3 regions of the Allobosea sp. GW823-FHT01F03 genome follow, and region 2 is predicted to be linked to each of the others. Evidence: predicted binding sites of a transcription regulator. Region 2 holds the regulator's gene; each other region holds the start of a gene.
What was found. The regulator PhoB, encoded in region 2, activates phosphate uptake and scavenging genes when phosphate is short. The targets are predictions, from matches to a motif close to TGTCATNNANCTGTCAT.

Region 1: a site for PhoB is predicted at 2,065-2,081, ahead of olsB (l-ornithine N(alpha)-acyltransferase). Genes of this name have one in related genera too.
Region 3: a site for PhoB is predicted at 2,350-2,366, ahead of AC3RCC_RS25385 (esterase-like activity of phytase family protein). Genes of this name have one in related genera too.

The regions. Positions count from the first base shown of each region.
Region 1 is NZ_CM179505.1:5,318,245-5,322,489, reverse strand. Features, by position in the region: gene AC3RCC_RS25470 (ATP-binding protein) at 1-1,987, shown strand, start outside; gene olsB (l-ornithine N(alpha)-acyltransferase) at 2,244-3,107, shown strand; gene AC3RCC_RS25460 (SDR family oxidoreductase) at 3,115-3,981, opposite strand; gene queG (tRNA epoxyqueuosine(34) reductase QueG) at 3,978-4,245, opposite strand, start outside.
Region 2 is NZ_CM179505.1:279,246-283,490, reverse strand. Features, by position in the region: gene pstA (phosphate ABC transporter permease PstA) at 1-183, shown strand, start outside; gene pstB (phosphate ABC transporter ATP-binding protein PstB) at 208-1,014, shown strand; gene phoU (phosphate signaling complex protein PhoU) at 1,053-1,775, shown strand; gene phoB (phosphate regulon transcriptional regulator PhoB) at 1,805-2,503, shown strand; gene AC3RCC_RS01325 (YnfA family protein) at 2,578-2,898, opposite strand; gene AC3RCC_RS01320 (NUDIX hydrolase) at 2,895-3,335, opposite strand; gene AC3RCC_RS01315 (GcrA family cell cycle regulator) at 3,406-3,960, opposite strand.
Region 3 is NZ_CM179505.1:5,303,211-5,307,455, forward strand. Features, by position in the region: gene AC3RCC_RS25385 (esterase-like activity of phytase family protein) at 87-2,288, opposite strand; gene AC3RCC_RS25390 (hypothetical protein) at 2,428-2,850, opposite strand; gene AC3RCC_RS25395 (helix-turn-helix domain-containing protein) at 2,985-3,794, shown strand; gene AC3RCC_RS25400 (CsbD family protein) at 3,884-4,075, shown strand; gene dnaJ (molecular chaperone DnaJ) at 4,193-4,245, opposite strand, start outside.

The DNA of each region.
Region 1 (4,245 bases), 660 kb from region 2:
CGTCCTGCGGCAGGCGACTTCGATCGCCGGCGATGTCGAGCGCCTGAACGACCGGCTCTGGGAACTCGCCGACAGCGAGGAACGCTATCGCAGCCTGATCGAGGCGCAGGGCGATCTCATCGTCCGCCGCAGCGAGGGGCGGATCGTCTATGCCAATGGCGCCTATGCGGCCTTGCTCGGTCTTGCCGAAGGGCAGGTGGTCGGCAGCCTGCGCATGCCGCAGGTCCGCGTCACGCGGCCGGTTCAGGCGCTGGCCGACGGCGCCCGCGTCTTCGACGAATGCATCGAGACCGCCGACGGCGAGCGCTGGATCGCCTGGGTCGAGACGGTCGTGCCCGTCGCGGTCGGCCAGGCCGTGCTGCAGCGGGTCGGTCGCGACATCAGCGCCCGCATCGCGGGCGAGCGCGCGCTGGAAGAGGCACGCAGCCGGGCGGAGGAAGCCAGCGCCGCCAAATCGCGCTTCCTCGCCACCGTCAGCCATGAGTTCCGTACGCCGCTCAACGGCATTCTCGGCATGGCCGATCTCCTCGGCGACACAAGGCTCGACCCGGAGCAGGCGACCTATGTGCGCGCCCTGCGGACCTCGGGCGAGGCGCTGCTCGGCCTGGTCGACGGCATCCTCGACTTCGCCAAGGTCGAGGCCGGCAAGCTCGAACTCGTCGACGAGCCCTTCGATCTTGCCCTGCTGGTCGAGGACGTCACCGAACTGATGGCGCCGCGTGCCCAGGCCAAGGGTATCGAGGTCTCGGCGCTGCTCGCCGCCGACCTGCCGGCGCTCATCCGCGGCGACGCCGAGCGCCTGCGCCAGATCCTGCTGAATCTGATCGGCAATGCCGTGAAGTTCACCGAACGGGGCGGCGTCGGCATCCGGGCGGAGCGCGACGGCGAGGCGATCCTCGTCGCGGTCGCGGATACCGGGCCGGGCATCCCGGCCGAGCGCCTGGAAAGCATTTTCGAGGAGTTCGAGCAGGTCGAGAGCCCGAATATGTCGACTTCCGGCGGGACCGGCCTCGGCCTCGCGATCGCACGTCGACTCGCGCTGGCGATGGGCGGGGCGATCTCCGTCGAAAGCCCGGCAGGGCAGGGAGCCATCTTCCGGCTTCGCCTGCCGCTTCGGGCCGCTGCCGGAGCGGCTGCTGCCGACCCGGGACTCGACTGGTCGGGCAAGCGCCTGCTGATCGCCAGCGGCACGCCTTTCAGTGCCGGCCATCTCGCCGAGCAGGCGCGGCGCCGCGGCGCGGAGGTGCTGCTGGCCACCGATCGGCATGCGGCGCTCGCCTGCCTGCGGGAGGCGGGTTCGCTGACGGCGCTGCTCGTCGACCGGGCGCTGCCGGGCGGCGATGTCGAAGGCCTGGCGGCGGCGGCAAGGCAGGCCGGCGTCTCCGAGATCGTCATCATGCTCTCGCCGGCCGAGCGGCGCGGCTATGGCTCTCCCTTCGCCGCCGGCTTCACCGGCTTCCTGGTCAAGCCGGTGCGCGGGCGCTCGCTGCAGCAACGCTTTGAGGGAGACAGGCGCCCGGCCGTTTCCGCCGAGGTGGAGAGCGCTGCGCCGCCACCGGCGGTCGGGGCCGGGCTGCACGTGCTGGTGGCCGAGGACAACGAGATCAATGCCCTGCTGGCGACGCGGACGCTGGAGCGCCTTGGTTGCGTGCCGACCTGGGCACGCGATGGCGGAGAGGCGATTCGCCTGGTCGAGGCTGCGCTGGCCGGCCAGCGGCCCGCCTTTGCCCTCGCCTTGCTGGATATCCGCATGCCGGAGCTCGACGGCATCGCCGTGGCGCGGCGCATTCGAGCGGAAGAGCAGGCGCGTGGTGCCGCGCGCCTGCCGCTGCTGGCGGTGACCGCGAACACCTCGCAGGAGGATCGGCGCGCGGCGCTTGCAGGCGGCATGGATGATTGCCTGGCTAAGCCGCTTTCGCGCGACGCCTTGCGGGTCTGGGTGGAAAGGCTTGCCGGCGCGGCAAAGACCGCGACGCGCTCCGCCTGAGGCCGTCCGCCGCGGATCGCCATGCCTGAAGGGGCTCGCCATCTCGCGGCCGATCGGCTATCTCTTGGTCATATCTCTGTCGTAGTTCTGTCGCGATCCCGTAAGACGTTCGGCGCAGTGGTGTCATGCGCCTGGCCGAGGCCTCACAGGGATAAGACCGCAAATGGCGTTCGACGTTCTCCTAGGTCTCAGACAGCCGGCAAAGCAGAAGCTGGGAGCCTTGTCGCAGCGCCCGCGCTTCTCGCCCTTCGGGTTGATGGTCGGCGCCGGGCCGCGCGGCGTCTTCGCCTATCCGGGGCCCGACGCGCTGTCCGGGACGCTCGGGCGCTCCGGCTCGCTCGAGGTTCGTCTGGCCCGCGGCCCGCGCGAGATCTGGCGGGCGCAGCGCCTGCGCTACCGCGTCTTCTATCAGGAGATGTCGGCCAAGCCCGATGTCGTGTCGCGGATGTTCCGGCGCGATGCCGACCGGTTCGATGCCTCCTGCGACCATCTCCTGGTCATCGACCACGCTGCGCGCGGCCGCTTCGGCGGTATCAAGCCCAAGGTCGTCGGCACCTACCGGCTGATGCGCGAGCAGGCCGCCTGGCGGCTCGGCGGCTTCTACAGCCAGTCGGAATTCGACATCGAGCCGATGATCGCGCGCCATCCCGAGCTGCGCTTCCTCGAGCTCGGCCGCTCCTGCGTGCTCAAGCCCTATCGCACCAAGAAGACGGTCGAGCTGCTCTGGCACGGCATCTGGGCCTATGTCCGCCATCACCGCATCGATGCGATGTTCGGCTGCGCCAGCTTCGATGGCACGGACCCGGACCTGCTGGCGCTGCCGCTCTCCTTCCTGCACCACCACGCCACGGCGCAGGGTGAGTGGCGCGTCACTGCCAAGCCGGAGCGCCATGTCGCCATGGACCGGCTGCCGGCCGGCATGGTCGACGCCAAGACGGCGCTGAAAAGCCTGCCGCCGCTGGTGAAGGGCTATCTGCGCCTCGGCGCCCGCTTCGGCTCCGGGGCCGTGATCGACCGGCAGTTCGGCACGACCGACGTGCTGGTGATCGTGCCGGTCGCCGCGATCGACCAGCGCTATCTCGACTATCTCGGCGGCGAGGGCGAGCGCTACGCCGCCTGAGCCTGCGCTATTCGCCGCTCGCGGCGAGGTCGCGCAGCGCCTGCCGGTAGTCCGGATAGCGGAAGGCGTAGCCGAGCTCGCGTTTCAGCAGCGCGTTCGAGACCCGCTTGTTCTCGCCATAGAAGCTCGCCGCCATCGGCGAGAGCTTGCTGGCGTCGAAGGGCGTTTCGGGCGGTGGCGCCAGCTCGGCGAGTTCGGCGGCGAAGCTGATCACGTCCTGCGGCGGCGCCGGCTCGTCATCGGTGACATTGTAGATCGCGCCCTGCTGCGGCTTGTCCAGCGAGGCCAGCAGCACCCCGGCGATGTCGTCGACATGGATGCGGTTGAAGACCTGGCCGGGCTTGACCAGCCGGTTGGCGGTGCCGGCGCGCAATTTGGTGATGGCGTTGCGGTCCGGCCCGTAGATGCCGGAGAGGCGGAAGATCTGCACCGGCTTGCCGCTGCGCTCGCCGAGCGCGAGCCAATCGCGTTCGATTTCGAGGCGCTGGCGCGAGCGCCGGCTGGTCGGACGTGCCTCGGCAGTCTCGTCGATCCACGCTCCGCCATGGTCGCCATAGACGCCGATCGTCGAAAGGTAGCCGATCCAGCGCAGATTGGGCGCAGCCGCAAGCTTGTCGGCCAGCGTCCGCAGCACCGGATCGCCGTCCTCGTCGGGTTGGACCGAGACGAGCACGGCATCGGCTTCCGCCAGCGCGGCGGCCAGCGGCGAAGATACGGCGAAGCCGCCGAAGACGAGCGTGCGCAGGCCCTCCCGACACAGGCTCGCGGCCTTCTCGGCCGAACGCACCGTGCCGGTGACCTCCCATCCCTGCGCCAGTGCGGCGCGCGCGAAGAAACTGGCGGAATAGCCGAGGCCGAGGATGACGAGCTTCATGCGGATTCCAATTTCCTGAGGTCGGGACGTGCCCATTCGGCCCTGACGTCGGCGTCTGGCTCGCAGGCGAGCCTGGCCGGCGCGAGTGTCGCTGCCCGCTCGGGGGCGAGCCGCAGCAGCGCCCAGGCCGCCATCGCCCGCACCAGGGGCGAGGCATCGTCGAGCAGCGCTTCCGCGCTTGCAGCGAGAGTCGGCTCGCCGCTGTTGCCGATCGCGATCAGCACATTGCGGATGAAGCGGTCGCGGCCGGTGCGCTTCACCGGC
Region 2 (4,245 bases):
AATTTCTGGTTCTCGCCGACCCTGGTCGGCGGCGTCTCCAACCTGCCGGTGACGATCTATCAGTTCGCCTCGGCCCCTTACGAGAACTGGCAGCAGCTCGCCTGGGCCGGTTCGCTGATCATCACCGTCTCGATCCTTTTGCTCTCGCTTATCGCCCGGCGCATCGTGCGCGGCGGCAAGTGAGCACCACGTCCGATCGGAAGGAACATGTCGATGCTCTCGACCCTGGAACTCAGCCCGCAGGTCCTCGACGCCCAGGCGCCGATCCGGATCGCGGTGAAGAACCTCGATTTCTACTATGGCGAGCACAAGGCGCTGAAGAACGTCAATCTCAGCTTCCGTGACCGCCACGTCACCGCGCTGATCGGCCCCTCCGGCTGCGGCAAGTCGACCCTGCTGCGCATCTTCAACCGGATCTACTCGCTCTATCCGGAGCAGCGCGCCACCGGCGAGGTCCTGCTCGACGGCCGCAACGTCATCTCCAACGATGTCGACGTCAACGAGCTGCGCTCGCGCATCGGCATGGTCTTCCAGAAGCCGACGCCCTTCCCGATGTCGATCTACGACAACGTCGCCTTCGGCATCCGCCTCTACGAGAAGCCGCCGAAATCGGAGCTCGACGACCGCGTCGAGGGCGCGCTGCGCCGCTCCGCCCTGTGGGACGAGGTCAAGGACAAGCTGAAGAGCTCCGGCATGGGGCTCTCCGGCGGCCAGCAGCAGCGCCTGTGCATCGCCCGCACCATCGCCCAGAAGCCCGAGGTGATCCTGTTCGACGAGCCGACTTCGGCCCTCGACCCGATCTCGACCGGCAAGATCGAGGACCTGCTGGAGCAGCTGAAGAGCGACTTCACCATCGTCATCGTCACCCACAACATGCAGCAGGCGGCGCGCGTCTCGCAGTACACCGCCTTCATGTATCTCGGCGAGGTCGTCGAGTTCGACGCGACCAACACCATCTTCATGAACCCCAACAAGAAGCAGACGCAGGACTACGTCACCGGCCGCTTCGGCTGAGCCCTGCCGTTCCGCTCGCCCTCGAAGGATTCGCCCCGATGTCCGACCATATCGTCCGCTCCTATGATGCCGACCTCGAAGGGCTGCGCCGCAGCCTGGCCGAGATGGGCGGCATGTCCGAGCGCATGCTCGGCGACTCCACCGTGGCGCTGGTGCGCCGCGACACGGCGCTGGCCCAGAAGGTGATCACCGCCGACCAGCGGCTCGACAATCTCCAGCGCGATGTCGAGGAGAAGGCGGTGCTGACCATCGCCCGGCGCCAGCCGCTCGCCAACGACCTGCGCGAGCTGATCTCGGCGATCCGCATCGCCGCTGACATCGAGCGCGTCGGCGACCTCGCCAAGAACATCGCCAAGCGCGCGGTCGCGATCTCCGGCCAGTTCTCGCCGCCGCACCGCGCCGTGGTCGGGCTCGAGCATATGAGCCGTCTGGTCCAGGCGCAGCTCAAGGACGTGCTCGACGCCTATGCCGCCAGCAACGAGCAGAAGGCGATGGAGGTCTGGCGCCGCGACGACGAGATCGACGCGCTCTACACCTCGCTCTTCCGCGAGCTCCTGACCTATATGATGGAAGATCCGCGCAACATCACCTTCTGCACGCATCTTCTGTTCTGCGCCAAGAACGTCGAGCGCATCGGCGATCACACCACCAACATCGCCGAGACGATCCATTACCTGATCACCGGCCAGTCGGTGGAGGAGAGCCGGCCCAAGCTCGACACCACCAACATCCTGGTCGACCTGCCCGCGGCCAATGGCTGAGCGGATGGGCGCCTGAGCGGAGGCTCGACATGCCTGCACGCATCCTGATCGTCGAGGATGAGGAGCCGCTGACCCTGCTGCTCCGCTATAATCTCGAGGCCGAGGGCTTCGAGGTCGACACCGTCGCGCGCGGCGACGATGCCGAGCTGCATTTGCGCGACCATACCCCTGACCTCGTCCTGCTCGACTGGATGCTGCCCGGCCTTTCCGGCATCGAGCTCTGCCGGCGCCTGCGCGCCCGGCGCGACACGGAGCGGGTGCCGATCATCATGCTGACGGCGCGCGGCGAGGAGACCGAGCGGGTGCGCGGCCTCGCCACCGGCGCCGACGATTATGTCGTCAAGCCGTTCTCGCTGCCGGAGCTGATCGCCCGCATCCAGGCGCTGCTGCGCCGGGTCAAGCCCGGCCATGTCGTCGGCATGCTGACCGCCGGCGATCTCGAGCTCGACCGGACGACGCGGCGGGTGCGCCGGGCAGGCGCCGAATTGCATCTCGGTCCGACCGAGTTCCGCCTGCTCGAATTCCTGATGCAGGCCCCGGGCCGGGTCTATTCGCGGGCCCAACTGCTCGACGCCGTCTGGGGCCGCGACGTCTATATCGACGAGCGCACCGTCGACGTCCATGTCGGGCGCCTGCGCAAGGCGATCACCCCCGACGACGCCAAGGACCCGCTGCGCACCGTGCGCGGCGCCGGCTACGCCTTCGACGAGACGTTCGCGCGAAGCTGAGCGCCAAGTCTGCCCTCATCCTTCGAGGCGCAATCTGCGATCGCTCCTCAGGATGAGGGCTGGAGGTTCGACGCTCAGCGCGGCGCGGCGACGATCACCGCTGCGCCGGCGAGGCAAAGGACTGCGCCCGTGAGGTCGAAACGGTCCGGCGGCACCTTCTCGACCAGCCACATCCAGCCCAGCGACGCGACGATGTAGACCCCGCCATAGGCGGCGAAGGCCCGGCCGGCGGCGGCGCTGTCGATCAGCGTCAAGAGCCAGGCGAAGAGCGCCAGCGCCAGAAGCCCCGGCAGCAGCCACCAGGCCGATTTGCCGAGCTTGAGCCAGGCCCAGAACGAGAAGCAGCCGGCGATCTCGGCCAGCGCGGCCCCCAGATAGATCGCGAAACTGGTCATGGCGCTGCGGCGAAGCTGGCCGCGAGCCGGGCGAAGACCGGACGGTAGGCTTCCGAGGCGAGCGGCGACAGCTCGCGGGCCTCGGCGAGGTCGAACCAGCGGATCTCGCTGTGCTCGTCATTGCTGATCCGGGCTTCGCCCACCCAGCCGGTCACCGCGAACAGATGCCACAGAGCCGGGGTGACGCCGTCGCTCTCGGTCGTCTCGATGGTGGTCAAGCGCGTGAAGCTGGTCGGCTCGATACCGATCTCCTCCTGCAATTCGCGTCTCAGTGCCTGCTCGATCGTCTCGTCGGGCTCGACATGCCCGCCGATCGTGTCCCAGCAGGACGGTCTGTTGCGGCGATGCGGGGCTCTCAGTCCGAGCAGGATGTCTCCGCCCCGGATCGTCAGGGCGCAGGCATATTCGACGGGCGCGGGACGTTCTGCGGTGCGCATCGGCGTCTCTCCACCAATGGAAAAGCCGGCCCGAGGGCCGGCTTCAATTCTTCTACACAGGGGTGCCGGGTCAGGCGCGCACCTTGCTGCGGTCGCGGCGCCGGTCGGCCGCCGGCTGGTAGGCGATGCGGGCATGATAGCCGCAATAGGGCATGCCGGTCAGCGAGCGGCCGCCGCAGAAGCGGAATTCCGGCGAGGTCGGGTCGCCCATCGGCCAGCGGCACATATATTCGCGCAGGTCCATGATGGTGACACGCTCGGAGAACGGGATCACCACCTCCTCGGCCGGGGCCGCCGGGACGTGCTCCGCTTCCGGTTCCGCCTCGATCTCCGGGACGAATTGCGGGGCGAGCGCCGTGTTGCCGCGGGTCATGCCGCCGCTCGCGGCGGCAGGGCTCGCCATCGGATGGGCCGGCGGACGCGTCGTCGGCTTGCGCGGGCGCGGCGCGGCCGAGCCGGGATTCTTGGCGCGGCCCGAAAGGCCGAGGCGGTGGACCTTGCCGATGACAGCATTGCGGGTGACGCTGCCGAGTTCGCCGGCGATCTGGCTGGCGCTCAGTCCGTCATTCCAGAGCTTCTTGAGCAGTTCGACGCGTTCGTCGGTCCAGGCTCCAGCTTCGCTCATCGATTTCACCTGTCTTCGTCATGCCTCGCCATAGCCCGGCGACGCATAGGAAAAGATCATGGCGGAATCCGATATCGGCAGCGCCCGTCGAAGAACGGAAACCGCTACGCTCGGAACTGACGATACTGGAGACGCCGCACGAGATGTCGTATCTGACGAGGCCGACCATACAAGATGGCTTGACTCGGCCACAAGAGTCGCCGAATCGGAAATCGTCTTTTCCCCAGACAAAGCTTCGATCCCGCAGTCAGGTGAGTCTATTTGGCAACGCTGCGGCGCCCGGCC
Region 3 (4,245 bases), 670 kb from region 2:
GGAGCGAGGCGACACGCCGGAATGACGAGCCAAGATGCATTGGAGCCGGCGAGTGTCCTCGCCGGCTTTTTCGTTTTCCGGTCAGCTTACTTCGCGACCTTCCCGAGGGTGAAGAACTGGGTCTCGCCGGAGGAGTCGTCGACGCCGTCATTATCGGTGACGACGAAGAGCTCACCGGCCTTGTCGAGCGCCATGCCCTCGACCTTGTCGAGCCCGTAGCCGCCGCGCTTCATCAGCTCCGGCGTCAGGTCGCGCAGCAGCGTCTTCTCGACCGTCGGGATGTCGGAAGCGCCGAGCGGCGCCGGCTTCATCCCCCTCACCGAGAAGCTCTGCAGCGTCTTCACCGCCCCGGCACCGAACTGGTTGTCACGCTCGATCACAGCGAAGCGGTCCGCGCCGAGATAGGTCAGCTCCGAAAGCCCCATCCAGGCGCCGGCAGCCGGCGCGCTCAGCGGATAGTGCAGCACGCCCCAGCTCTTGTCGGCGGGCCTGTAGCTCAGGATCTTGGCCTTGCCCTTGGGATCATCCTTCCATTCGCGCTGCACGGCGAGCCAGACGGTTTCGTCCGCGCCCGTGCCGGTGACGGCAACGCCCTCGAGGCCGAAGCGCGTGGCCTGCTTCTCCAGCGCCTCCGGCAGGAAGATTTCCTCCTCGACCTCGCCCTTGGCGGAAACGCGCAGCAGGATGTTCTTCGTCGGCTTCTCCTTGTGCTCGGGATTGCCTTCCGAGGCGAGCCAGAAGCCGCCGGCCGGGCGGGTCGCAATGCCCTCGATATCGTAGGCCGCGGGCTTGCCTTCCTTGCCGAGCGTCAGCGCGCCGGTGATCGTCGCCGGCTTCGCCGTCGCGTCGATTTCGAGGATGCGGGAGGGCGAATAGGCGCTGTCGGTGACGGCGAAGAGCCGGCCGTTCAGGCTCGGATGGGCCGCGAGACCCGAGAGCGCCCCCCAGCCGAGCGGCACGCCACCGACATCGGCGGACTGGATGGTCGGATAGGCGGCCGGGGCCGCGCTGCGCTCGTAGATCGTCACCGCCGAGCGCGGCCCGCCCTTGGCACCGAGATCGGCCTCGGAGGCCGAGACGAAGAGGTTGCGCTGCGGGATGGCGAGCAGGCCCTCGGGAGCGATCCCGCCCGGCAGCGCCTGGAGATAGCGCGGGGCACGGCCAGCGCCCTCGTCCTTGAAGACGAGCACGAGGGAGGCCCGCTCCAGCCCGACGAAGATCAGCCGGTCCTCGCCATAGGTTCCGACCTCGATGCCCTCGGGCTCGCTGCCCTTGGCCGCCGAGCGGCGCTCCGGATAGTGTCCGAGCCTGATGGCGATATGGTCGACCAGTGCGCCGGAATCGAACTCGACCGTGCCGTCCTTGCGGAAGATGGTGAAGCCGCGCGAGCCGCCCTTCCAGTCGCCCTCATTGGCGGTGACGAAGCGGTCATTGTCGAGCCAGCGCACGGCATCGGGCTCGCGCGCCACCCCTTTCAGCTCCTCGACCGGGCTGATCTGGCCGTCGCGGGTCTTGTCGATGCTCTTCAGATCGACCGCACCGGCCGGGAAATGGGCAACGAGCTTGCCGGTCCCGGTGTCGACGATGGCGAGGTGGTTGTTCTCCTGCAGCGTCACCACGGCGAGCCCGTCCTGGTTGACGTCGACGAATTCGGGCTCGGGGTCGGTTGGCTCGACGGCGGTGATGCCGGTGAGGTCGACGATTTGCTTCGAGGCACAATCAGCTTCGCCGTCCTTGAGGCCGATCAGGGTGAGGTTGCCGGCCGGAAGCTGCGGCAGCGCGCCCTTGTCCAGTTTCTCGTCACGCTCGTTCTCGATGGCGATGACGATCTTGCGCTTGTCCTTGCTCAGCGCGATCGAATCCGGCTGGCCGCCGAGCTCGCATTTCGCCGTGACCTGCTTCGTCTTCAGGTCGATGGTCGCGAGATGCCCGGTCGGTTCCTTGAAATTGTCGCCGGAGGTGACGATCGCGGCGAAGGCCCGGTCACCGAGGACGACCACCGAGGTCGGCTCGCCTTCGACGGACACGAAGCCCGCCGGCTTCGGCGCGCTGGCGGCGGCGATGTCGATCAGGCCGATGCCCTTCTGCTCGGCATCGGTATAGGCGAGCAGCGTGCCGGCCTCGTTGGCGGCGATGATCTCGGCGACGGTCTTCTGCTTGGGGTCGCGGCCGGCGGGGAGATTGCTGGGCACGGAGAAGGTCGCGATACGGTTGAACATCGGTTCTGCCAGAGCCGTACCGCCGAGCAGGACGGTCGCGAGGGCAGCGAAGGCGAGCGGTTTGCGCATCGGACGGGTCCTGTTCCGCAAGGCTTGAGAGAACGGCGGACCCTCCGGCTAGTCAGTGCGGGCAACAGTTTCGTGACAGCTGAAACGAGATCGCCCCGCTTCCGGCTCGCCGGAAGCGGGGCGATCTCTGCCGGGGCATTCAAAGCCGGAGGGCAGCGGTCTCAACCTCGACCGGCGTCGACTTTTTGAGCCCGATCACCTCCAGCTCGGTGACGACCGCGACCACCGCGGCCTGAGCCAGGACGAAGGCGATACCGAGCGCGGTCGGCTGAAACCAGCCGGAGACCAGGGTCAGGATGCTGTCGGCGACCCAGAGGATGTTGATGCCGATCACCGCATGGATGGCGAGCCGCGGCAGACGCACCCGACTGGCGAGGAAGGCGAGCACCGCGGCGCAGGGCAGCAGCACGAGCCCGGCGCCGCGCAGGAACTCGGCCGGGAAGCCGAGCAGGCCGGCAAGCGCTCCGGCTCCGAAACTGAGCAGCAGGCCGGTGGCGGCACAGGCGGCGGCATCGAGGGCGAGAACGTTGCGCAGGAAGCTGGAGGACTGGATGTAGGCCATGGCTGTTCTCCGGTTTGGCCGCCGTTGCGGGCGGCGCCGTTGCTGATGGAGGCCATGCTGACGGATGCCCGGAGGTCGGTCGATTAAGCCAGAGGTAATTGGAAGCCGGTCCGACCGGCGCTAGCTTGCCCCACATGAACCAGCACCAGAAACCTACGGTCGGGCATCTCATCCGCGACTGGCGCCAGCTCCGCCGGCTCAGCCAGCTCGACCTCGCCCTCGAGGCCGAGATCTCCCAGAAGCATCTCAGCTTCATCGAAAGCGGCCGCTCGGCGCCGAGCCGGGACATGGTCCTGCACCTCGCCGAAAATCTCGGCGTGCCCCTGCGTGAGCGCAACGCGCTCCTGCTCGCAGCCGGCTATGCGCCGGTCTATCTCGAACGCTCGCTCGAGGATCCCGGCCTGCAGGCGGCCCGCAGTGCGATCGACCTTTTGCTGAAGGGGCACGAGCCCTATCCGGCGCTGGCGGTCGACCGGCACTGGACGCTGCTCGCCGCCAACGCCGCGGTGGCGCCGCTGCTCGCAGGCGTGACCGAAGCGGAGCTGCTGCGTCCGCCGGTCAATGTGCTGAGGCTCAGCCTGCATCCCGGCGGCCTCGCACCGGCGATCGTCAACTTCGCCGAATGGCGCAGCCATCTGATCGCCCGGCTGCGCCAGCAGATTCGCGCCACCGCCGACCCGGCGCTCGCCGAACTGCTGGCGGAGCTGTTGAGCTATCCGACGCCGGAAGCTCCCGCGCGCAAGGGCAAGGCCGGCGAAGACAGCGAGCCGCCGGTGGTCGTGCCGCTGCAAATGCGCTTCGGCGACAGCATCCTCTCCTTGATCTCGGCGACGACTGTGTTCGGCACGCCGGTCGACGTCACCTTGTCGGAACTCGCGCTCGAAACCTTCTTCCCGGCCGATCAGGCGACGGCGGAAGCACTGAGGGCGATAGCCGGCTCGTAGCGCGCAGCGTGCCGGGAACCTTCCTCGCGCCCGGCCGTTCATTGGGCATCGCCGCTGCGGCGGCACATGTTCGAGCGAGGAAACGACCGATGGGCAGCACCGCCGACAAGATCAAGGGCATGGCCAACGAGGCCGCCGGCAACATCAAGCAGGCCGCCGGCAAGGCGCTGAACAAGCCCGGCCTCGAGGCCGAGGGCTTCGCGCAGGAGCGCAAGGGCGAGGCCCAGCAAGCCGTCGGCAAGGCCAAGGATGCGGTCAAGAAAGTGATCGACAAGGCCTGATCATCGCATCAGGTCCCGATCAAGAAGCGGGCGCCGAAAGGTGCCCGCTTTTTCGTGTCCAGATCATTCCGGCCACAGCGACGCGTAGGCCCGGAATGGGGCTACCAGCAGGGCGCCTCAGGCGGCGCCGCCGAGGCCGCCGAGGAAGTCCTTGACGCGGCCGAAGAAGC